3 regions of the Streptomyces sp. NPDC049970 genome follow, and region 2 is predicted to be linked to each of the others. Evidence: riboswitches for the same ligand, from Rfam matches in the RefSeq annotation. Region 2 holds a riboswitch; each other region holds the start of a gene.
What was found. A riboswitch is a leader RNA that binds a small molecule or an ion and turns the genes downstream of it on or off. The one in region 2 is predicted to bind cobalamin.
Positions count from the first base shown of each region.

Region 1: it holds a riboswitch for cobalamin, as region 2 does, so the genes downstream of both, AB0I83_RS22885 (ABC transporter substrate-binding protein) here and AB0I83_RS29305 (cobalamin biosynthesis protein) in region 2, are expected to answer to the same signal.
Region 3: it holds a riboswitch for cobalamin, as region 2 does, so the genes downstream of both, AB0I83_RS14955 ((2Fe-2S) ferredoxin domain-containing protein) here and AB0I83_RS29305 (cobalamin biosynthesis protein) in region 2, are expected to answer to the same signal.

Region 1 is NZ_JBFALP010000014.1:66,500-73,529, forward strand. Features, by position in the region: gene AB0I83_RS22860 (ABC transporter substrate-binding protein) at 1-608, shown strand, start outside; gene AB0I83_RS22865 (type B 50S ribosomal protein L31) at 768-1,031, shown strand; gene AB0I83_RS22870 (carbohydrate kinase) at 1,169-2,116, shown strand; gene AB0I83_RS22875 (acyl-CoA dehydrogenase) at 2,156-4,000, shown strand; gene AB0I83_RS22880 (hypothetical protein) at 3,997-4,158, shown strand; cobalamin riboswitch at 4,246-4,433, shown strand; gene AB0I83_RS22885 (ABC transporter substrate-binding protein) at 4,491-5,537, shown strand; gene AB0I83_RS22890 (iron chelate uptake ABC transporter family permease subunit) at 5,609-6,616, shown strand; gene AB0I83_RS22895 (ABC transporter ATP-binding protein) at 6,637-7,030, shown strand, end outside.
Region 2 is NZ_JBFALP010000026.1:3,950-10,979, reverse strand. Features, by position in the region: gene AB0I83_RS29315 (inorganic phosphate transporter) at 225-1,466, shown strand; gene AB0I83_RS29310 (hypothetical protein) at 1,479-1,703, shown strand; cobalamin riboswitch at 1,853-1,983, shown strand; gene AB0I83_RS29305 (cobalamin biosynthesis protein) at 2,112-3,056, shown strand; gene AB0I83_RS29300 (cobyric acid synthase) at 3,053-4,684, shown strand; gene AB0I83_RS29295 (putative cobaltochelatase) at 4,681-6,714, shown strand; gene cobO (cob(I)yrinic acid a,c-diamide adenosyltransferase) at 6,714-7,030, shown strand, end outside.
Region 3 is NZ_JBFALP010000006.1:329,344-336,373, reverse strand. Features, by position in the region: gene AB0I83_RS14975 (GH92 family glycosyl hydrolase) at 1-365, shown strand, start outside; gene AB0I83_RS14970 (ABC transporter ATP-binding protein) at 460-1,263, opposite strand; gene AB0I83_RS14965 (iron ABC transporter permease) at 1,260-2,336, opposite strand; gene AB0I83_RS14960 (ABC transporter substrate-binding protein) at 2,372-3,403, opposite strand; cobalamin riboswitch at 3,445-3,628, opposite strand; cobalamin riboswitch at 3,777-3,905, shown strand; gene AB0I83_RS14955 ((2Fe-2S) ferredoxin domain-containing protein) at 4,002-4,370, shown strand; gene AB0I83_RS14950 ((2Fe-2S)-binding protein) at 4,462-5,148, shown strand; gene metE (5-methyltetrahydropteroyltriglutamate--homocysteine S-methyltransferase) at 5,249-7,030, opposite strand, start outside.

The DNA of each region.
Region 1 (7,030 bases), on a different contig from region 2:
TGGTCGTCGCCGTGAGCTACGGCCACGGCCAGCTCTACGGACTGGACCCGGACACCGCCGAGCACCTGGAGGAGAGCGTCCCCGTCGTCGTGATCGACGTGGGCCAGGCGCGCACCCTGGACCACGTCACCGAGCGGTTCGCCGGCCTCGCGCGTGCGCTCGGCGGCTCGACGCCGCCGGACGCGGTGCGTGACCTGGAAGCGGCCCGCGCGCGCCTGCGTGCCGCGGCACGTGCCCTTCCCGAGGGGCCGCGTGTCCTGGCGCTGTCACCCGCGGGCCAGGAGCAGGCGTACGCCGCCCGGCCCCGGATGTGGCCCGAGCTGCGGGTCCTGGCCGAGCTCGGGGCCGCCCTCGCGGCGCCGCCCGAAGGCGCCGGTGTCAACTGGGCCACCCTCGACTGGGACGGGGTCGCGGCGCTGGAGCCCGGCATCGTCCTGGCGGACGTCCGCACCAACGCGGTCCCCCTCGCCGAGATCGCCGTGCCCGCGTGGCTCGCGGCCGCCGGCCGGGTGCGTACCGTGCCGTGGAATCCGGAGCCCGTGTGCAGCCCCAGGGCCCACGCGCGCTTCCTCGGGCTCGTGGCCGACGCCCTGGAGCAGGCGGGCTGATCAGGATCGGGCAGGTCGCACCCGGCGGCTCGCACCCCTGAGCCGCCCGGTGGCCCGCCCGATGCTCCGTACGGACGCCCCGGATCGCGCCGGCCCCCGCCGTTGGCCAGGCTGGCCCGGAGCCGGGACGCGAGATCCCCGTACCCCCCAGGAGCAGCCATGCAGCAGGACAAGCACCCGTCGTACCGTCCCGTGGTCTTCCGCGACCGATCCGCCGGGTACGCCTTCCTGACCCGGTCCACCGCGTCGAGCGAGCAGACCATCGACTGGGACGACGGCAACAGCTACCCCGTCGTCGACGTCGAGATCTCCGCCGAGAGCCACCCCTTCTTCACGGGCAGGGCGCGGGTGGTCGACACCGAGGGCCAGGTCGCGAAGTTCGAACGCCGGTACGGGGACGAGGGACGCGAGGGCGCCTCCTGAGCGACGCGTCCCCGCGGCCCGCCGGACCCCGGGTCCCCGCGGGCCCGTACGCACCGGGCAGATCGGCGGCGGCGCGTCCCGCGACCGCCGTGCCCCACCGCGCACCGCCGCCCGCGCCCCCAGGAGAACCACCGCCCATGCCCGACAGCCCCGCCCTGCTGGTCATCGGTGAATGCGTCGCCGACGTCGTCCGGCTTCCCGGCGCGCCGGAGCGGACCCACCCCGGCGGGAGCCCCGCGAACGTCGCGTACGGACTGGCCAGGCTCGGCCGCGCCACCACGCTGGTCACCCAGCTCGGCCCCGACGCCCACGGGCGGCTGATCCGGGACCACCTCGCCGCCGCGGGGGTGCGGGTGCTGACGGACGGGAGCCCGGCGCCCACCCCGGCCGCCACGGTCGAACTGGACGACGAGGGCCGGGCCACGTACAGCTTCGACATCACCTGGACCCTGGGCGCGGTGGAGCGGCCGGGGGAGCCGCCGCGGCACGTCCACACCGGCTCCCTCGCCACCGGACTCGAACCGGGCGCGGCCACCGTCCTGGACCTGGTGGAGACGCTGCGGACGGACGCGACCGTCAGCTACGACCCCAACGTGCGTGCCGGGCTGACGGGAGACCGCGCCCGAGCGGTACGCCGGGCCGAGCGCTTCGTCGCGGTCTGCGACATCGCCAAGGCCAGCGACGAGGACCTGCGCCGGCTGTACCCGGACGAGGAACCCGAAGACGCCGCCGCCCGCTGGCTGCGCGCCGGGCCGGCCGTGGTCCTCCTCACCACGGGTGCCGGCGGCGCGCTGGCGTTCCTGCGCGACACGGTGGTGCGCGTCGGCGCGCCGTCCGTCCGGGTCGCGGACACGGTGGGGGCCGGCGACGCCTTCATGTCCGGCACGCTGCACGCCCTCGCCTCGCGCGGGCTGCTCGGAGAGCGGGGCCGCACCCGGCTGCGGTCCATGGACACGGCCGTGCTGGGAGACGTGCTGCGCCACGCGGTGGCGTCCGCCGCCGTCACGGTGGGGCGGTCCGGCGCCCTGCCTCCCGACCGGGCGGAGCTGGCAGCGGCTCTGACCAGCGTCCCTGCCCCCGGGTGACGAGGGTGTCCTCGCCCCACCCCGGTCGTTCAACTCGGTATGACCGTGACCCTTACCGACTCCGCCCCACCCTCCACCGCCGATCTGCTGACCGGCGTCCTCCTCGGTCCCGAATTCCGTCGTGAGCACGGCTTCTGGCAGCGGCTGATCAGCACAGAACCGTTCCGCCGCCCCGCGGGGGGAACACCCGAGGAGCGACTGGAACTCGCCTACGACCGGCTGCGCATCCTCAACCGGTCGCTCGACAGCGGAGCACGCCTCGCCGCCGACCTCCGGGCGCTGGCCGCCCTGCACGCCTGGCTCGGCCCGGTGGACCCCGCGCTCACCACCGTCGCGGGCATCCACTACAACCTGTTCCTCGGCAGTCTCCTCGACCACGACCGAGCCGGCCGCCGCGACCTCTCCGACTACCTCTCCATGCGGCGCATCGGCACCTACCTCTGCACGGAGGTGGCCCACGGCAACAACGCTGCGGCCATGGAGACCACCGCGACCTACGACGGCGAACGGGACGGATTCGTCCTGCACACCCCCAACGCGGGCGCGCAGAAGTTCATGCCCAACACCGGCCCCGCGGGCGGTGCCAAGTCCGGTCTGGTCGCCGCCCGCCTGCTGGCCGACGGCACGGACCACGGCGTACGCCTCTTCCTGGTGCGGCTCACCGACGACGTGCGGCCCTTGCCGGGCGTACGGGTCCGGCAGCTGCCGGCGCGGATGGGCAGCCCCGTCGACCACTGCCTCACCTCGTTCGACCAGCTGTTCCTCGCGCGGGACGCCCTGCTCGGCGACGGCGAAGGAGCGGGCGCGCAGGGCGAGTTCAGGACCGGGCCCGGGGACAGGCGGCGGCGCTTCCTGACGACCATCGGGCGGGTCACCCCCGGCCGGATCTCCATGAGCGCCTGCGCCGCGGGCTCGGCCCGCGCGACCCTGGCGGTCGCGGTGCGGTACGGCGGCCACCGGCTCGTCTCCGGTTCCCGGGGCACACCGAAGGTGCCGGTCAACGCCTACCGGACCCACCACGGGCCGCTCGCCTCGGCCATGGCCACGGTCTTCGCCATGAGCCTCCTGCACCTCAGAGCGCAGGACCGGTGGGAGAGCTGTACGGACGAGAGCGGCCGTACGGAGGCCGGCACGCTCGTCGACGTGGCGAAGGCCTGGATCACCTGGCGCGCCCGAGAGGTCATCGTGCAGAGCCGCGAACGCTGCGGTGCTCAGGCCCTGCTGGAGAACAACGGCATGACCGAGCTGGTCACCGGGGTGGAGGGCGCCATCACCGCGGAGGGAGACAACATCGCCCTGTACGCCAAGGCGGCCGCCGACATGCTCTTCGCCGCCGACCCCGGTCGGGAGTCCACCGCCGTCCCTGGGCCCGGCGACCTGAGCGACCCGCGCTTCCTGCGCACCCTCCTCGCCGCGGTGCGGGACACCTGGTTCGCCCGGGCCAGGGCCCGGGCGCTGCGGGTGCCCGACGCCGACGCCCTCGGGCGGTGGAACGCGGCCTCGGGGCCGGCCCTGCGCGGTGTCGAGGCCTTCGCGTACCTCCAGGCCGCCGAGGCGTTCTCCGACGCGCGCTCCGCTCTGCCGGAAGGGGCGGCCAAGGAGCGGCTGGGGGAGCTGGAGCGGCTGTTCGCCGTCGAGTGGGTGGCCCGCAACAGCGGCGACCTGCTGGCCGCCGGGTTCCTGAGCCGCGATCAGGTCGAGTCCCTCGCGGAGACCGCCGAGGAACTGGTCGCGACCGTCGCCGCGCACGCACAGGAACTGGCCGGCTCCTTCGCCCTGCCCGCCGAGCTGCTGGCCGACTGGCCGATCGCGGGACCCGGTTACGCCGACGCGTACGACGATCCCCGGGCATCCTGGCACGCCGGTGGGGGAGAGGCCCGATGAGCGGCCTCCGCACGGCACGCGGCCTGGTGGGCGAGAGCCTGGAGATCCTGGTCCTCCGTGCCGTCCTGCTGGCCTACTGGGGAACCGTGTCGGTGCTCTCGCGCCGGTGCGGGAAGTCGTCCGCGACCGGCGGCGAATCGGTTCGCCCCCACCCCTGAGACGTCCGGCGGCGGGTGCGCGGGGACGGACTCCGCCGCACCCGCCGCCGTTCCTGGCACGGTCCCGGAATCCGTCGGAACACCGCGTGATAACTTGCAGAAGCCAGTCGTACTCCACGTGGAGTCAGGGAATCCGGTGCGAATCCGGAGCTGACGCGCAGCGGTGAGGGGGACGGGCGGGGCCACGGCCACTGGGACACCCTCGGGTGCCCCGGGAAGGCGCTCCGCCCGGACGAACCCGAGTCCGAAGACCTGCTGGCACCCGCTTCCGCACCGGGAGCGGAACTCCGTACCGGGCTTCGCGCAAGAGCCCAGAGACGCCGAGGGACTCCGTGCCGCCCATAGCCACCGCCGTACGCCGAACCACCCTGCTCATCGCGGGACTTGTCCTGCTGGCCGCCTGCGGCGGCAACGGCGGCGGCTCCTCCCGCTCCGCAGACGGCGCGGGCGCCGACGGCTACCCGGTGACGCTCAGGAACTGCGGACGCACCGTGACCGTCGCCGCCGCCCCGCACCACGCGGTCTCCCTGGACCAGGGATCGACGGAGATCCTGCTCTCGCTCGGCCTCCAGGACAGGCTGGCGGGCACCTCCACCTGGACCGACCCGGTGATGGAGGGGCTGGAGAAGGCCAACGCGAAGGTCCCCCGCATCGCGGAGAACCGCCCCTCGTCGGAGAAGGTCCTCGGCCTGGAACCCGATTTCGTCAGCGCCTCGTTCGAGTCGACCCTCGGCAAGGGCGGTGTGGCGCCCCGCGAGCAGTTCGAGGACCTCGGAGTGCCCACCTACGTCTCGCCCGCCGACTGCACGGCCAAGGACAACAGCGGCAGCGGCGACGGTTCCCGCACCGAGCCCCTGACCATGGACAGCGTCTACACGGAAGTGCGGGACCTGGCAAGGCTGTTCGGGGTCCCGGAACGGGGCGACGCGCTCGTCTCCGAGCTGAGGGCCCGGATCACGGCGGCCACCACCCGGACCGACGCGTCCGACGCCACGCTGCTCTACTGGTTCGCCAACTCCGAATCCCCCTACCTGGCGGGATGCTGCGGGGCTCCGGGCATCATCACCGGGGAACTCGGGGCGGAGAACGTCTTCGACGACACGCACGAGGAGTGGCCCCAGATCAACTGGGAGACCGTCGCGGACCGCAACCCCGACGTGCTGGTCATCGGCGACCTGACCCGAAAGTCGCAGACCGCCGAGAGCGCCCGCAAGAAGATCGCGTTCCTGGAGTCCAACCCCGCCACCAGGAACATGGACGCCGTGCGGCACAAGCGGTACGTCCTGCTCAGCGGCCAGGCCATGAACCCCGGCATCCGGACCGTGGAGGGCGTGGAACGCGTCGCGGCCGGGCTGCGCTCGTTCGGACTCGCGGAGTGACGGACACCCGACCCGCGCCGACCGTCGCCCCCGAGTCGGCGCCCACCGGCCGGGCGGCCGGATCCGGTGTCCTGCGCGACGGCCTGGTGTGGACCGCCGGTGCGGCCCTGCTCCTCCTGTCCGTCGCGGTCGCCGTCACGATCGGCCCCGCGCGCATCTCCGTCCCGGACGTGTGGTCCGCGGTGGCCTCCCACCTCGGCGTCGGAGAGGCCCGGCTGACCCCCATCCGGGACGGCATCATCTGGAACCTGCGCATGCCCCGCACCCTGCTCGCCGCGGTGTGCGGGGCCGGGCTCGCGGTGTGCGGCACCGTGATGCAGTCCCTGCTGCGCAACCCGCTGGCCGATCCGTTCGTCCTCGGCGTCTCCTCCGGCGCGTCCACCGGGGCGGTCGTGGTCGTGGTCCTGGGCGTCGGCGGGGGAGCGGTGCCCGTCTCGGCGGGCGCGTTCGTCGGGGCCCTGTTCTCCTTCGCCCTCGTGCTGCTGCTCAGCCACACCCTCGGCGGCTCCACCGACCGTGTCGTCCTGTCCGGCGTCGCGGCCATGCAGCTCTTCTCCGCCCTGACCTCCTTCGTCGTGATGACCGCCGCCGACGCGGAGCAGACACGCGGCGTCCTGTTCTGGCTGCTCGGCTCCCTGAGCGGGGTCGGCTGGAGCGACGTGTGGCTGTGTTCCGCCGTCCTGGCCGTCACGCTGCTGATCTGCCTCGGCCATGCCCGCACCCTCGACGCCTTCGCCTTCGGCCAGGACGCGGCCGCCGCACTCGGGGTCCACGTCGCCCGCACCCGGATCGTGCTGCTCTGCACGACCGCGCTGCTGACCGCGGCCCTCGTCAGCTCGGCGGGCGCCATCGGCTTCGTCGGTCTCGTGCTGCCGCACGCGGCCCGGGCGCTGACCGGCTCGGGGCACCGCAGGCTGCTGCCGGTGACCGCACTGGCCGGGGCCGTGTTCCTGGTCTGGGTCGACACCCTGGCCAGGACCGTCCTCGACCCGCAGGAGGTGCCGGTGGGGGTGGTCACCTCGCTGATCGGGGTGCCCGCCTTCGTCCTGGTCCTCTACCGCACCCGGAGGAGCGCGTGACGCGGGAGAAGCCCGCGGCCGTGTCTCCGGGCGAGGGCCTGCGGGCGGCACGGGTCAGCAGGGAGGCCGGCGGAAGGATCGTGCTGGACGGGGTGAGCGTCTCGCCGGCGCCCGGCGCCACCGTCGGCCTCCTGGGTCCCAACGGCTCGGGCAAGACCACCCTGCTGCGGGTGATGGCGGGCGTACTCACCCCCGGCGCGGGCGTGGTCACCCTCGACGGCCGCACCCTCGCCGACACCGGCCGCAGAGCCGTGGCCCGTCGTGTGGCCGTGGTCGACCAGCACGCGGTCACCCAGGTCGACCTGAACGTCCTGGACGTCGTACGCCTCGGCCGCATCCCGCACCGGCGCGCCTGGTCCGCGCCGGGGCCCGAGGACGAGGCCGCCGTACGCGATGCGCTGGCGCGCACCGGAC
Region 2 (7,030 bases):
GAGCCATGTCTCCCGTCGGGGCGAATCGGCGCGGAAGCGGACCATTCGCACCGGGAGGGGCCGGTCCCCGCACCGGCGACGGCGGTCCGGCCTACCCGTCGCGCACACAAGCGGAATCGCCGCGAACGGTTGGGGTCACCATGCCGCCCTGCCCAGTTCATCTTCCGTTCACCCAGGTTGCTTACGTTCCACGTGCCACTGACGTCGAACGATTGCCTGGGTAAATGGAACACATCACGCTGCTGCTCGCGATCGTGATCGTGACAGCTCTCGTGTTCGATTTCACGAACGGTTTCCACGACACCGCCAACGCGATGGCCACCACCATCTCGACCGGCGCACTCAAGCCCAAGACAGCGGTGGCCATGTCCGCCGTTCTCAACCTCGTCGGCGCGTTCCTGTCGGTGGAGGTCGCCAAGACGATCTCCGGCGGGATCATCAACGAGGACGGCCTCAGAACCGAGGTCATCTTCGCCGCGCTCGTCGGCGCCATCCTGTGGAATCTGCTGACCTGGCTGGTCGGCCTGCCCTCCAGCTCGTCGCACGCGCTCTTCGGCGGCCTCATCGGCGCAGCGGTGATGTCGGCGGGCTGGTCCTCCATCGACGGCGGCACCGTCGTCACGAAGGTCCTGCTGCCCGCGATCGCCGCGCCGCTCGTCGCCGGCGTGGCCGCGCTCCTGGCCACGAAGCTGACGTACCGCCTCAACCGGAAGATCACCGACGAGGCGCAGCTGAAGTCGACCGCCAAGGGCTACCGCGCCGGCCAGATCGCCTCGGCCGGTCTCGTCTCGCTCGCCCACGGCACCAACGACGCGCAGAAGACCATGGGCATCATCACCCTGGCCCTGGTCACCGGCGGCGTCCTCGCCCCCGGTTCGAACCCGCCGGTCTGGGTCATCGCCTCCGCCGGTGTCGCGATCGCCCTGGGCACCTACCTCGGCGGCTGGCGCATCATCCGCACCATGGGCAGCGGCCTCACCGAGCTCCGGCCGCCGCAGGGCTTCGCGGCCCAGACCAGCGCGGCCACGGTCATCCTGGCCTCCTCGCACCTCGGCTTCTCCCTCTCCACCACGCAGTCCTGCTCCGGTGCGGTGATGGGCGCAGGCCTCGGACGCAAGGGAGGCGTGGTCCGCTGGTCCACCGCCACCCGGATGTTCATCGCCTGGGGCCTGACGCTGCCGGCCGCCGGCCTGGTCGGCGCCGGGGCGGAGTTCCTCACCAAGCAGGGCCCCTGGGGCGTCGCCGTGGTGGCCGTCGTGCTCGTCGCCGGCTCCGGTGCCATCTGGCTGCTGTCGCGCCGCAAGCCGGTCGACCACACCAACGTCAACGAGCCCGCGGGCGTCGTGACCACCGCGATCGCGGCGGTCAGCCCGCCGCCCGCCGGCACGCTGGTCCCGGACCTCAAGGCCACCATCCCCGCCCCGGCCGACCCCCAGACCGACCCGGCCCGACCGGCCACGGTGTAAGGACAGATCCGTATGAACATCGACTGGGCAGCTCTCGCGTCCGTCTTCGGCGTCAGCCTCGTGATCACCGTCGCACTCGTCGGCCTCTTCACCCTCGGCATCCTGGGCCTGGCCAGGCAGGTGCCGACGGCTCAGGGCGGTGGCGGTCCCCACGCTCCGGCGCGCGCCGGTGCCTACGCCTGCTTCGCGCTGTGCGCGGTGGCGGTCGCGTACGGGATCTACCTGATCGTCGCCTGAACCTCCTCGGTGCGTGACACCGGGCCGGACACACCGTGCGTGTGTCCGGCCCGGTGTGCGTCCGGGCACGCCGAAGCCTCGCAGGTCAACGGCAGGTTGACGGGCGTTCGCAGAGCGTGGTGGACTGCCCGGGCCATTACGGCGACAGGAGAGGAAGCCGGTGCGAATCCGGCGCGGTCCCGCCACTGTCACCGGGGAGCAGTCCTCCACACGGAAGTCACGGCCCGCGACCGCGGGCTGGAAGGCCGGAGGACCTGCGGATCCGGAAGCCAGGAGACTCTCGTCGCCGGTCACGTCGAACCAGGGCGCGGACCCTGAGTGAGGACATCTGCCATGCCCGGCCGCCGTGCGTCCCTTCCCGCACCACCCGTGACGAGGTCCCTTCGAGGCGCGACGGCCTGCTGATCCGTGCGAGCCGACCGCATCTTCGCGTACGGTGCCGCCGCCGGCCTGATCGGCGACCTGCTGCTCGGTGATCCCCGCCGGGGCCACCCCGTCGCCGCCTTCGGGCGAGCCGCCGCGGTGGCCGAGAGCGTGCTGTGGCGCGACCACCGGGGCCGGGGCGCCCTGCACGCGCTCGTCTGCGCCGGGGGTGCCACGGGCGCCGCCGCGCTGGCCGCCCGCGCCGTACGCCACCGCCCCGCCGCGGCCGTGGCGCTGACCGCCGCCGCCACCTGGTCCGTCGTCGGGGGTACGTCGCTGGGCCGCGAGGCGCGCGCCATCGGCGGCGCCCTGGCCGCCGGGGACGTCGAGCTGGCCCGCGAGCGGCTGCCGCATCTCTGCGGCCGCGATCCACAGGCGCTGGACGGACCTCAGATCGCCCGCGCGGTGGTGGAGTCCGTGGCCGAGAACACCTCCGACGCCGTGGTGGGGGCCCTGGTGTGGGGCGCGCTCGGCGGGGTGCCGGGGCTGGTCGGCTTCCGGGCCGTCAACACGCTCGACGCCATGGTGGGACACAGGTCGGCCCGCAACCGGCGCTACGGCTGGGCGTCGGCCCGGCTCGACGACCTGGCCGGCTGGCCGGGGGCCCGCCTCACCGCGGCGCTCGCGGTGGCCGCCGGGGGCCGCCCGCGCGAGGCCGTCCGGGCCTGGCGTGCCGACGCGGACAGGCACCCGAGCCCCAACGCGGGCCCGGTGGAGGCCGCCTTCGCGGGGGCGCTCGGCGTACGGCTGGGCGGGACCCTCGCCTACGCCGGCCGGGTCGAGCACCGGCCGGTACTCAACGGGGAGGCCGGCCGGGACGTGCGGGTCACCGACATCGAACGCGCGGTGCGGCTGTCGCGCCGGGTGAGTGTGCTGGCCCTCGGCGTGTGTGCGGCGGGGCGGCTGGCCATGGGACGGAGGGGAAGATGAGCGGCGGGCTGCTGGTCGCCGGCACCACGTCGGACGCGGGCAAGAGCGTGGTCACGGCCGGGATCTGCCGGTGGCTGGTGCGCCGGGGGGTGAAGGTCGCGCCGTTCAAGGCGCAGAACATGTCGCTGAACTCGTTCGTCACCCGTGAGGGGGCGGAGATCGGCCGCGCCCAGGCGATGCAGGCACAGGCCGCCCGGGTGGAGCCGTCGGCGCTGATGAACCCGGTGCTGCTCAAGCCCGGGAGCGACCGGTCGAGCCAGGTGGTCCTGATGGGCAGGCCGGTCGGCGAGATGAGCGCCCGCGGCTACCACGGCGGGCGTCAGGAGGCGCTGCTGGGCACGGTCGTGGACTGCCTTGAGCAGCTTCGGGGTACGTACGACGCCGTGATCTGCGAGGGGGCGGGCAGTCCGGCCGAGATCAACCTGCGGCGTACGGACATAGTGAACATGGGCATCGCGCGGGCCGCGCGCTTCCCCGTGCTGGTGGTGGGCGACATCGACCGGGGCGGTGTGTTCGCCTCGTTCTTCGGTACGACGGCGCTGCTGAGCGCCGAGGACCAGTCGCTCGTCGCCGGGTACCTCGTCAACAAGTTCCGCGGGGACGTGTCGCTGCTGGAGCCCGGCCTCGACATGCTGCACGGGCTCACGGGACGGCGGAGCTACGGTGTGCTCCCGTACGCCCACGGGCTGGGCATCGACGAGGAGGACGGGCTGCGGGTCTCGATGCGCGGCACCGTACGGGAGTCGGTGGTGGCGCCCCCGCACGGCGAGGACGTGCTGCGGGTCGCGGTGTGCGCGGTACCGCTGATGTCCAACTTCACCGATGTGGACGCGCTCGCCGCGGAGCCCGGTGTGGTGGTGCGGTTCGTGGACCGGGCGGAGGAGCTCGCCGACGCGGACCTGGTGGTCGTGCCCGGCACGCGGGGCACCGTGAAGGCGCTGGCCTGGCTGCGGGAACGCGGGCTGGCGGACGCCCTGCTGCGGCGGGCCGCCGAGGGGCGTCCGGTGCTGGGAATCTGCGGCGGGTTCCAGGTGCTGGGCGAGCGCGTCGAGGACGACGTGGAGTCCCGGGCGGGGCTGGTGGACGGGCTCGGGCTGCTGCCGGTGCGCGTCCGCTTCGGCCGGGAGAAGGTGCTGGGCCGGCCCGTCGGGACGGCGCTCGGGGAGCCGGTGGAGGGGTACGAGATCCATCACGGGGTCGCCGAGGTGCACGGCGGCGAACCCTTCCTGGACGGCTGCCGGGTGGGCTCGGTGTGGGGGACGCACTGGCACGGCTCGCTGGAGAGCGACGGCTTCCGGCGGGCGTTCCTGGGCGAGGTCGCGCGGGCGGCCGGGCGGCGGTTCACCGCCGCGCCCGACACGAGTTTCGCGGCGCTGCGGGAGGAGCAGCTCGACCGGCTCGGGGACCTGGTCGAGGAGCACGCGGACACGGACGCGTTGTGGCGGCTGATCGAGGAGGGGGCTCCGGCGGGGCTGCCCTTCGTGCCGCCGGGAGCGCCCGCGTCCGCTCCCGCGCCGCGGCGCGCCGAGGACGCCCCGGCCCCGGTGACCGGGCCGCACGGCACCGAGGACGCCCCGGCCCCGCCGGACGCCGGAACCGAAGTACACGCCACCGAGGAGGCCCTGTGAGTACCCCGTATCCCTTCACCGCCATCGTCGGGCAGGACGATCTACGGCTCGGGCTGCTGCTCAACGCCGTCAGTCCCGCCGTGGGCGGGGTGCTGGTCCGGGGCGAGAAGGGCACCGCGAAGTCGACCGCGGTGCGGGCGCTGGCCGCGCTCGTGCCGCACGTTCCCGTGGTCGCGGGGTGCCGGTTCTCGTGCGACCCGGGGGCACCCGATCCGGCGTGTCCGGACGGCCCGCACGAGGCGGGGACGGGTGTGTCGCGTCCGGCGCGGACCGTGGAGCTGCCGGTCGGCGCGTCGGAGGACCGGCTCGTCGGCGCGCTCGACATCGAACGGGCCCTCTCCGAGGGGGTGAAGGCGTTCGAGCCCGGGCTGCTCGCCGACGCGCACCGCGGGATCCTGTACGTGGACGAGGTCAACCTCCTCCACGACCACCTGGTGGACCTGCTGCTCGACGCGGCGGCCATGGGCGCCTCGTACGTCGAGCGCGAGGGCGTGTCCGTCCGGCACGCGGCGCGTTTCCTGCTGGTCGGGACGATGAACCCCGAGGAGGGCGAGCTCCGCCCTCAGTTGCTCGACCGCTTCGGGCTGACCGTCGAGGTGGCCGCGTCGCGCGAGACGGACCTGCGCGTCGAGGTCGTACGGCGCAGGCTCGCCTACGACGACGACCCGGTCGGGTTCGCCGCCCGGTGGGCCGACGAGGAGGCCGCGCTGCGGGAGCGGATCGTGGCCGCCCGTGCCCTGCTCCCCCGGGTGGTGCTCGGTGACGGCGTGCTGCGTCAGATCGCGGCGACGTGCGCGGCGTTCGAGGTGGACGGGATGCGCGCCGACATCGTCATGGCCCGTACCGCGACCGCGCTGGCCGCCTGGGCGGGGCGTGAGGAGGTCGTGGCCGACGACGTGCGGCAGGCCGCGCTTCTGGCGCTCCCCCACCGCCGCCGGCGCAATCCGTTCGACGCGCCGGGGCTGGACGAGGACAAGCTGGACGACGCGCTCCAGGACGCGCGGGACGACGAGGGCGGGGGCGACGACGACCCGGAGCCGGACCCGGACGGCCCCGGCGGCGGTGTGCCTCCGCAGGACGGCGGCCCCGACGGCGGTACGGACACGGGCGGCCCCGACGACGGCGGATCCGACCCGGCCGGCGGCGAGGAGCCGGGGAGCGGCGACGCGCCCGCACCGGGTGGCGGAGCCGGGGAGCGGCGGCCGGTGCGGGCGGGCGAGCCGTTCCGTACGAAGGTGCTGAGCGTGCCCGGGCTGGGCGAGGGCGCGGCCGGGCGGCGGTCCCGGGCGCGTACCGAGCACGGGCGGACGACCGGGTCGCGGCGGCCCGAGGGCGCGCTGACGAAGCTTCATCTGGCGGCGACGGTGCAGGCGGCCGCTCCGCACCAGCGGGCTCGCGGACGGTCGGGGCGGGGCCTCGTCGTGCGGCGTGACGATCTGCGGCAGGCGACGCGGGAGGGGCGCGAGGGCAATCTCGTGCTGTTCGTCGTCGACGCCTCCGGCTCGATGGCGGCCAGGCAGCGGATGGGCGCGGTGAAGGGCGCGGTGATGTCGCTGCTGCTGGACGCCTACCAGCGCCGGGACAAGGTCGGCCTCGTCACCTTCCGGGGCAGGGACGCCGAGGTGGCGCTGCCGCCGACCTCGTCGGTGGACGCGGCGGCGGCGCGGCTGGAGTCGCTGCCGACCGGCGGGCGCACCCCGCTGGCCGCCGGGCTGCTGAGGGCGCACGACGTGCTGCGGGTGGAGCGGCTGCGTGATCCGTCGCGGCGGCCGCTGCTCGTCGTGGTGACGGACGGCCGGGCGACCGGGGGCGTCGATCCGGTGGCGCTGGCGGCGCGGGCCGGGCGGCTGCACGCCTCGCAGGGCACCGCGTCGGTCGTCGTGGACTGCGAGTCGGGGTTCGTACGCCTCGGTCTCGCCGCACAGCTCGCCCGGGATCTGGGAGGCAGCGCGGTCACGCTCGACGAGTTGCGCGCCGACTCGATCGCCGGGCTGGTCAAGGACATCACTGCTGCCGGGAGGGCCGCGTAATGCCACAGGGACAGCCGGTATCGGTACCGGACGACGGGCTGACGACACGTCAGCGCCGAAACCGTCCGCTGCTGTTCGTCCACACGGGCGTCGGCAAGGGCAAGTCGACGGCGGCCTTCGGGCTGGCGCTGCGGGCGTGGAACCAGGGCTGGCCGGTCGGGGTGTTCCAGTTCGTGAAGTCGGCGAAGTGGAAGGTCGGCGAGGAGAACGCGCTGAAGGTGCTGGGCGCGAGCGGCGAGGGCGGCAGCGTCGACTGGCACAAGATGGGCGAGGGGTGGTCCTGGGTCCAGCGGGGCCTGCACGGCGACAACTCCGA
Region 3 (7,030 bases), on a different contig from region 2:
CGACCGGCATGACCGGGAACGACGACCTCGGGACGATGTCCGCCTGGAACGTCCTGTCCTCGATCGGGATCTTCCCGGTCCAGCCGGGCACGGACACCTGGGGGCTCTCGACCCCCGTCTTCGAGCGGGTGGACCTCACCCTGGACCGCCGCTACTACCCCGAGGGCCGGCTGACCGTGAGGGCTCCGGGCACCTCCGACTCGGCGCGCTACATCCAGTCCGCCCGGACCGACGGGACCGCGTACGCGAAGACCTACCTGACCACCGAGGACATCCGCGGCACCCGCGACCTGTCCTTCGAGGTCGGTACGGCTCCCTCGCGGTGGGGCACTTCGGCGGACGCGGCACCGCCCGCCCTCGACTGACACCCCGCGGCTGTCCTGCCTTACCCAGGATCCGTCCCCTCGCCCGGCCTCCGGTCGGCCGAGGGGACGGATCCTTCCGCTGTGCCGGCCGCGACTACGCTCCGGCGGGTCCGTGGGGAGGCGGCCCCTCCGGCAGGAACGTCACATGGGGCGCCCCGGTCCGGGGGTGGACGGTCACCTCGCCCTCCACCCCGTACACCTCGGCGAGGAGACGCGGGGTCAGCACCTCGGCGGGCGTGCCCGAGGCGACGACCTCGCCCGCGTCGAGGACGTACAGACGGTCGCAGTGGTACGCGGCGAGGTTGAGGTCGTGCAGGGCGACCAGGACCGTGGCCGGCAGTCTCCTCAGCACGCCGAGGACCGACAACTGGTGCTTTATGTCCAGGTGGTTGGTCGGTTCGTCGAGGACCAGCAGCGAGGGCTGCTGGGCGAGTGCCCGTGCGATCAGGACGCGCTGGCGCTCGCCCCCGGAGAGTCGGTCGAAGGGGTGGTCCGCCAGCCCGGTGACGTCCACCGCGCCGAGCGCCGTCCCGATCAGCTCCGCGTCCTCGGCGGTGTCCCCCGCGAGCAGCCGTTTGTGCGGCGTACGGCCCATGGCGACCACCTCGCGCACCGTGAGGTCGAACTCCGCCCCCGGCTCCTGCGTCACCGCCGCCACCGTCCGGGCGAGTCGCCGCACCGGCAGCGACCAGGCATCCTGCCCGTCGACCCCGACCCGGCCGGCGGCGGGGCGCAGGACGCGGTAGACGGCGCGCAGCAGGCTGGACTTGCCGCTGCCGTTCGGCCCGACCAGGCCGATCACCTCACCGGGGCGAGCGGTCATCGACACGTCGCGCACCAGCTGATGGGCGCCGGCCGTGAGAGTGACCGAGTCGACGACGAGTTCGGCTGCCCTCATGCCACACCCTCGCCCGTGCCGCGCCGTGCGTCGCGGCGCATCAGCCAGAGGAAGAACGGCCCGCCGCACAGCGCCGTGAGCACCCCGACCGGGATCTCCATCGGTGCGGCCACCACACGCGCGGCGATGTCGGCCCAGACGAGGAACACCGCTCCGCCGAGCGCGGCCGTGGGCAGCACCCGGCGGTGGTCACCGCCGACGAACAGCCGCACGATGTGCGGGAGCATCAGACCGACGAAACCGATCGGCCCGGCAGCCGCCACCAGCACGCCGGTGACGAGGGAGAGCAGCACGAACATGCGCGACCGGAAGCGGCCCACGTCCAGGCCCATCGTGGTGGCGGCCTCCTCGCCGGCCAGCAACAGGTTCAGATTGCGTGCCTGCACGGAGAGGACACCGATGCCGAGCAGCAGCGCCGCGCCGGGCAGCCGGAGAGTGGCCCAGTCGACACCGCCGAGGCCACCGAGCGTCCAGGCGAGGATCGCGCGCGTCTCGTTCCCCCGGTCGCTGGTCAGCAGCAGCAGGTCCAGCACCGCCGTGAGTACGGCCGCGACCGCCACACCGGACAGCACCAGCCGCACGGACGTGATGCGGCCCCCCGTACGGGCGGTGGCGTACACCAGCAGCAGGGCACCCAGCGCTCCGGCGAACGCGGCGACCGGGAGCGACACCGGCCCGAACAGAGTCACCCCGAACACGATCACGGTCACGGCGCCGAGGGACGCCCCGGAGGAGACCCCCAACAGGTAGGGCTCCGCTAGGGGGTTGCGTACGAGTGCCTGCATCGCGGTCCCCACGACCGCAAGCCCGGCGCCGGTCACCACCCCGAGCAGGACACGTGGCGCCCGTACGTCCAGCACGATGGTCTCGCGGGCCCGCGACCAGTCCGGCGCGGACCGGTCGGCGCCCACGGCGTGCCACACGATTCCCCACACCTGGCCCGGCGGGACGTGCACCGAACCGATGGCCAGACCCGCGACGACGGATGCGAGAAGCACGGCGGTCAGGACGAGCAGGGCCACGGCGAACGTCCCCCCGCCCGCCGCGGTGCCACCCTTCGCGCGCCGTCCCACGGCAGGCTCCGCCGGGGTGCCCACGGCCGGAGCGGTCACCGGAAGCTCTCGGGGTGCAGCCCACGGGCGAGGTCCCCGACCGCGTACGCCGACCGGATCCCGACCAGGGTCGCGGTCAGCGGCAGGACGACGAACCGCTCGTTCCTGATCGCCGGCACATCCGCGAGCGCCGGCTGGGCGAGCAGGTACGCCTTCTTCTGCTCGACGCTCCCGGAACCCTCGTAGTCGTAGATGGCTATGGCCTCCGGCTTGCGCTCCACGACCTGCTCCCAGGAGACGTCCCCGAACACGTCGTCCAGATCGGCGAAGACGTTGCGGCCGCCGGCGAGCCGGATCAGCTCGGTCCCCAGGCTCCTGCCGCCCGCGGTGAAGGCCGACTTGTCGCCGCTGTCGTAGACGAAGACCGGCATGTCGGATTCGCCCTCGACGGCGGACGCGGCCTCGGAGACCCGCCCCTTCAGATCGGAGACCAGCGTGTCGGCGCGGTCGGACACACCGAAGATCGTGCCCACGGTGCGGATCTCGTCGTAGGTGTCCTCCATCGTCACCCGCTTCCTGCCGCAGTACTCGCGGTTGAGGTGGGTGTCGATCCCGGCGTCGGCGAACGCCTTGCGCGAGCGCCCCTCCTTGTCCGCGAACGCGCTGCCGTACCCGCCGTAGACGAGGTCGGGTTCCGCCTCCAGGACAGTCTCGAACGACGGTTCCCTCTCGGCCAGTTCGGGGACGGCCTCGTACTCCTGCTTCAACTCGGGCAGCACGGCCGAGTCGGGGAAGGCGGTACCGGCCAGGTGGTCGCCCAGGCCGAGTGCGAGCATCAGCTCCGCCGGGTGCTGGTGGATGGTGACCACCCGCGCCGGAGGCTCGGTGTACGTCGTCCTCACCCCGCAGTTGTCGATCGTGACGGGGAAGCCCTCGGACACCTGCACCCCGCCCTCCGGGCTTCCGCCCGCGCCACCGGCGGAGCCGCACCCCGTGGTCAGGGCGAGTGCCGCCAGCGCGAGCGCGCCTGCCGCGACCCGCGGGGACGTGCGTCGGCGGGGTCGAACGGCCTGCGGGGAAAGGGACATGGCTGTGAACACGTGAAGCCTCCTGGGGAGTCCGCGCTCCTCGGATCGGGCCCGCGACAGGCCAGTGTCCTGACTCCCGGATCGACGCTTCCCCTCGGCCTTCCCACGCGGCGCGCAGTGGCATGTCGAGGGTCGCACTCCCCGGTCACAGTGGCGGGACCGTGCCGGATTCACACCGGCTTCCTGTCTCCCGTCGCGGCGATGACCTGGTGATAGTACGTTCCGTCGGGGCGCGGTCAAGTGGGCGGTCCCGGCCTCCCGCCGCGCGCCCCGACGGAAAGGGCCGCCCCTGTGGCGGGTTCCCGGGACGCCGCGCCCGGCGGCCCCCTTCCGTCGGATGTCATGATGACCCACGACAGGGCGACGGCGGTCCGAGGAAGCCGGTGCGAATCCGGCGCGGTCCCGCCACTGTGACCGGCGAGTTGATCCGTCCCGTCCTTGGTGCCCCTCCGGACGGAGCGGTGAGGACGGGACGGACTTCGACCCGGGAGCCAGGAGACTCACGCGGTCGCCTCCTCGACGTACACCGGGGCGGATCTCCCCGGAGAGAGGGTGGTTCGGCGTGCCCGACAACCCGGCCCAGGAGGCTTCGGACACCGTGGTGGCGGTGAGGACGGCGGGCCCGGCCCCCTGCCGCATCGTCGTGTGCCGGGACTGCTGCTGCGGCAGTCCCAAGGTGACCGGAGTGGACCACGCGGCGCAGACGGCGCGGCTGCGCACCGAGGCACCGGTGCGGGTCTCCGAGTGCCTCGACGTGTGCGACCAGGCCAACGTCGTCGTCGTGCAGCCCTCCGCCGCCGGCCGGGCCGCCGGAGGCCGGCCGGTCTGGCTGGGACTGGTCAACGACCCTGACGCGACGGAGGACATCGCCGCCTGGGTGCGTGCGGGCGGCCCGGGCCTGGCGTCCAGGCCCGAGATCCTCGACCTCTACACCTTCCTGCCTCCCCGGCGCCGTGCGGCCACCTGAGGCCGGCGGCGCCCGGTGGACCGAGGTGCCGAAGCGGCCGGTCCGCGCGGAGCCGTCCACCAGGCGACGCACGGGGGAGAGGGCACCCGGCATGGCTGATCCGGCTCGGGCGCCCCAGGACGCCGTGGCGGCGGCGATGGAGGACGCGGCCGCCCTCGGGGGTTTCTTCGCCATGCGGACCGGTGGCCCCGGCGAGGGCTGGCACCCCGTCCAGGAGTCGTACGCCCGCGGGTTCGCCGACCTCGCCACGGCCGTCGCCGACCGGTACCGCACCAGGGATCCGCGCGTCGGCGTGTCCATCGCCCAACTGGGGCACGCGGCCCGCCTCTGGTCACCCGTGCTGGCCTGCGCCCTGCTCCACGGGATCGTGCTGGACCTCGACGCCCTGCAACGCGCCGACACCGGCTCGGCACTCAGGCTGCCGCACCCCGCCGGGTGGTACGCCGACCGGCTCCCGCACCGCGAACACGCCCTGAGCACCGAGGTGATGGGGCACCTGGCGGCGTTGGAGGCCGGGCTGGACGTCAAGATCGCCCCCCGCCTGCTGGACGGGAACGCGGCCTCCGCGCTGGCGGGTTCGGCCGGAGTGCTCCTGGCCGCCCGGCCCGGTCTGCGGACGCCGCTCACCCGCCTGGTCACGCGACTGCTCGGCACCGGAAGGCTCGTCGGTACGGGATCCCTGACCGGACCGGACCTGGCCTTCCGCCGTCGCAGTTGCTGCCTGTACTACCGGACACCGGCCGGTTCGAAGTGCGGGGACTGCTGTTTCGCCGACTGAGACGCGCCGGGCCCGTCACTCGGACCCGCGACACCGGCGGGAGGTCCGCCGGGCACCGGCCGGGGCGTGTCGCGCGCCCCGGCCGGCGCCGCCCGGTCGGTCAGGACCCGGACAGCTCACCACGGACCGTGCGTGCCGCGGCGACCAGATTCCCCAGCGCCGCACGGGTCTCGGGCCAGCCCCGGGTCTTGAGACCGCAGTCCGGGTTCACCCACAGCCGCTCCGCCGGGATGGCCTCCAGTCCGGTCCGGAGCAGGTCCGCGGCCTCCTCGGCGCCCGGCACCCGGGGCGAGTGGATGTCGTAGACGCCCGGTCCCGCCTCGCGCGGATACCCGTGGGCGGCGAGCTCGTGGGCGACCTGCATGTGGGAGCGGGCCGCCTCCAGGCTGATGACGTCGGCGTCGAGGTCGTCGATGGCCTGGATGATGTCGCCGAACTCGGCGTAGCACATGTGGGTGTGGATCTGGGTGTCCGGCCGCACGCCGCCGGTGGTGAGCCGGAACGACTCGGTGGCCCAGTCCAGATAGGCGGGACGGTCCGCCGCGCGGAGCGGCAGGGTCTCGCGCAGAGCGGGCTCGTCCACCTGGATGACGGACGTGCCCGCGGCCTCCAGATCGCCGACCTCGTCGCGCAGGGCCAGCGCGACCTGGCGGGCGGTGTCACCGAGCGGCTGGTCGTCGCGGACGAAGGACCAGGCCAGCATGGTGACCGGTCCGGTCAGCATGCCCTTGACCGGGCGGTCGGTGAGGGACTGGGCGTACGTCGTCCAGCGCACCGTCATCGGATCGGGGCGGGAGATGTCGCCGGCCAGCACCGGGGGACGGACGTAGCGGGTGCCGTAGGACTGGACCCAGCCGTGCCGAGTGGCGAGGTACCCCGTCAGCTGCTCGGCGAAGTAGTGCACCATGTCGTTGCGCTCGGGCTCGCCGTGCACGAGGACGTCGATGCCGGTCCTCTCCTGGAAGGAGATCACCTCGCCGATCTCGGCCTCGATGCGCTCCTCGTACCCGGCGGTGCCGATGCGTCCGGCCCGCAGGTCCGCGCGGGCCGTGCGCAGTTCGTCGGTCTGCGGGAACGAGCCGATGGTGGTGGTCGGCAGCAACGGCAGTCCGAAGCGGGCACGCTGGGCGGCGGCGCGCTCCCCGTAGGGGAGGGAGCGACGGCCGTCGGAGCCGGTGACGGCATCGGCCCTGGCCTGTACGACCGGGTCGTAGATGACCGGGGAGTCGGCGCGGGAGGCGAGGTCGGCCTGGTTGGCGGTGATCTCCGCGGCGATGGCGTCGGTGCCCTCGGCGAGTCCCTTGGCCAGAGTGGCGATCTCCCCGGTCTTCTGCCTGGCGAAGGCGAGCCAGCGGAGGATCTCAGGATCGATGTCCTTCTCCGGCGCTGTGTCGAGGGGGACGTGCAGCAGTGAACAGGAGGAGGCGACGTCGACCCGGTCCGCGAGGCCGAGAAGCGTGGCAAGCGTGGTCAACGACTTCCCGTAGTCGTTGATCCAGACGTTGCGTCCGTTGACGACGCCGGCGACGAGCCGCCTGCCCGGCAGCCCGCCGGCTGCGGCGAGGTCGTCGAGATTGGCCGCAGCCGTGTCGGTGAAGTCGAGGGCGAGGCCCTCGACCGGGGCCTTCACCAGAACGGGGAGAGCCTCGCCGAGCCGGCCGAAGTAGGACGCGACGAGCAGCTTGGGCCGGTCGGTGAGAGCGCCGAGGTCCCGGTAGGTGCGGGCGACGGCGTTCAGCTCGGCGGATGTGCGGTCCTGGACCAGGGCGGGCTCGTCGAGCTGTACCCACTCCGCGCCGGCGGCGCGCAGATCTGCGAGAACCTCCGCGTAGACCGGCAGGAGCCGGTCCAGCAGGGTGAGCGGTTCGAAGCCGGCCGGCAC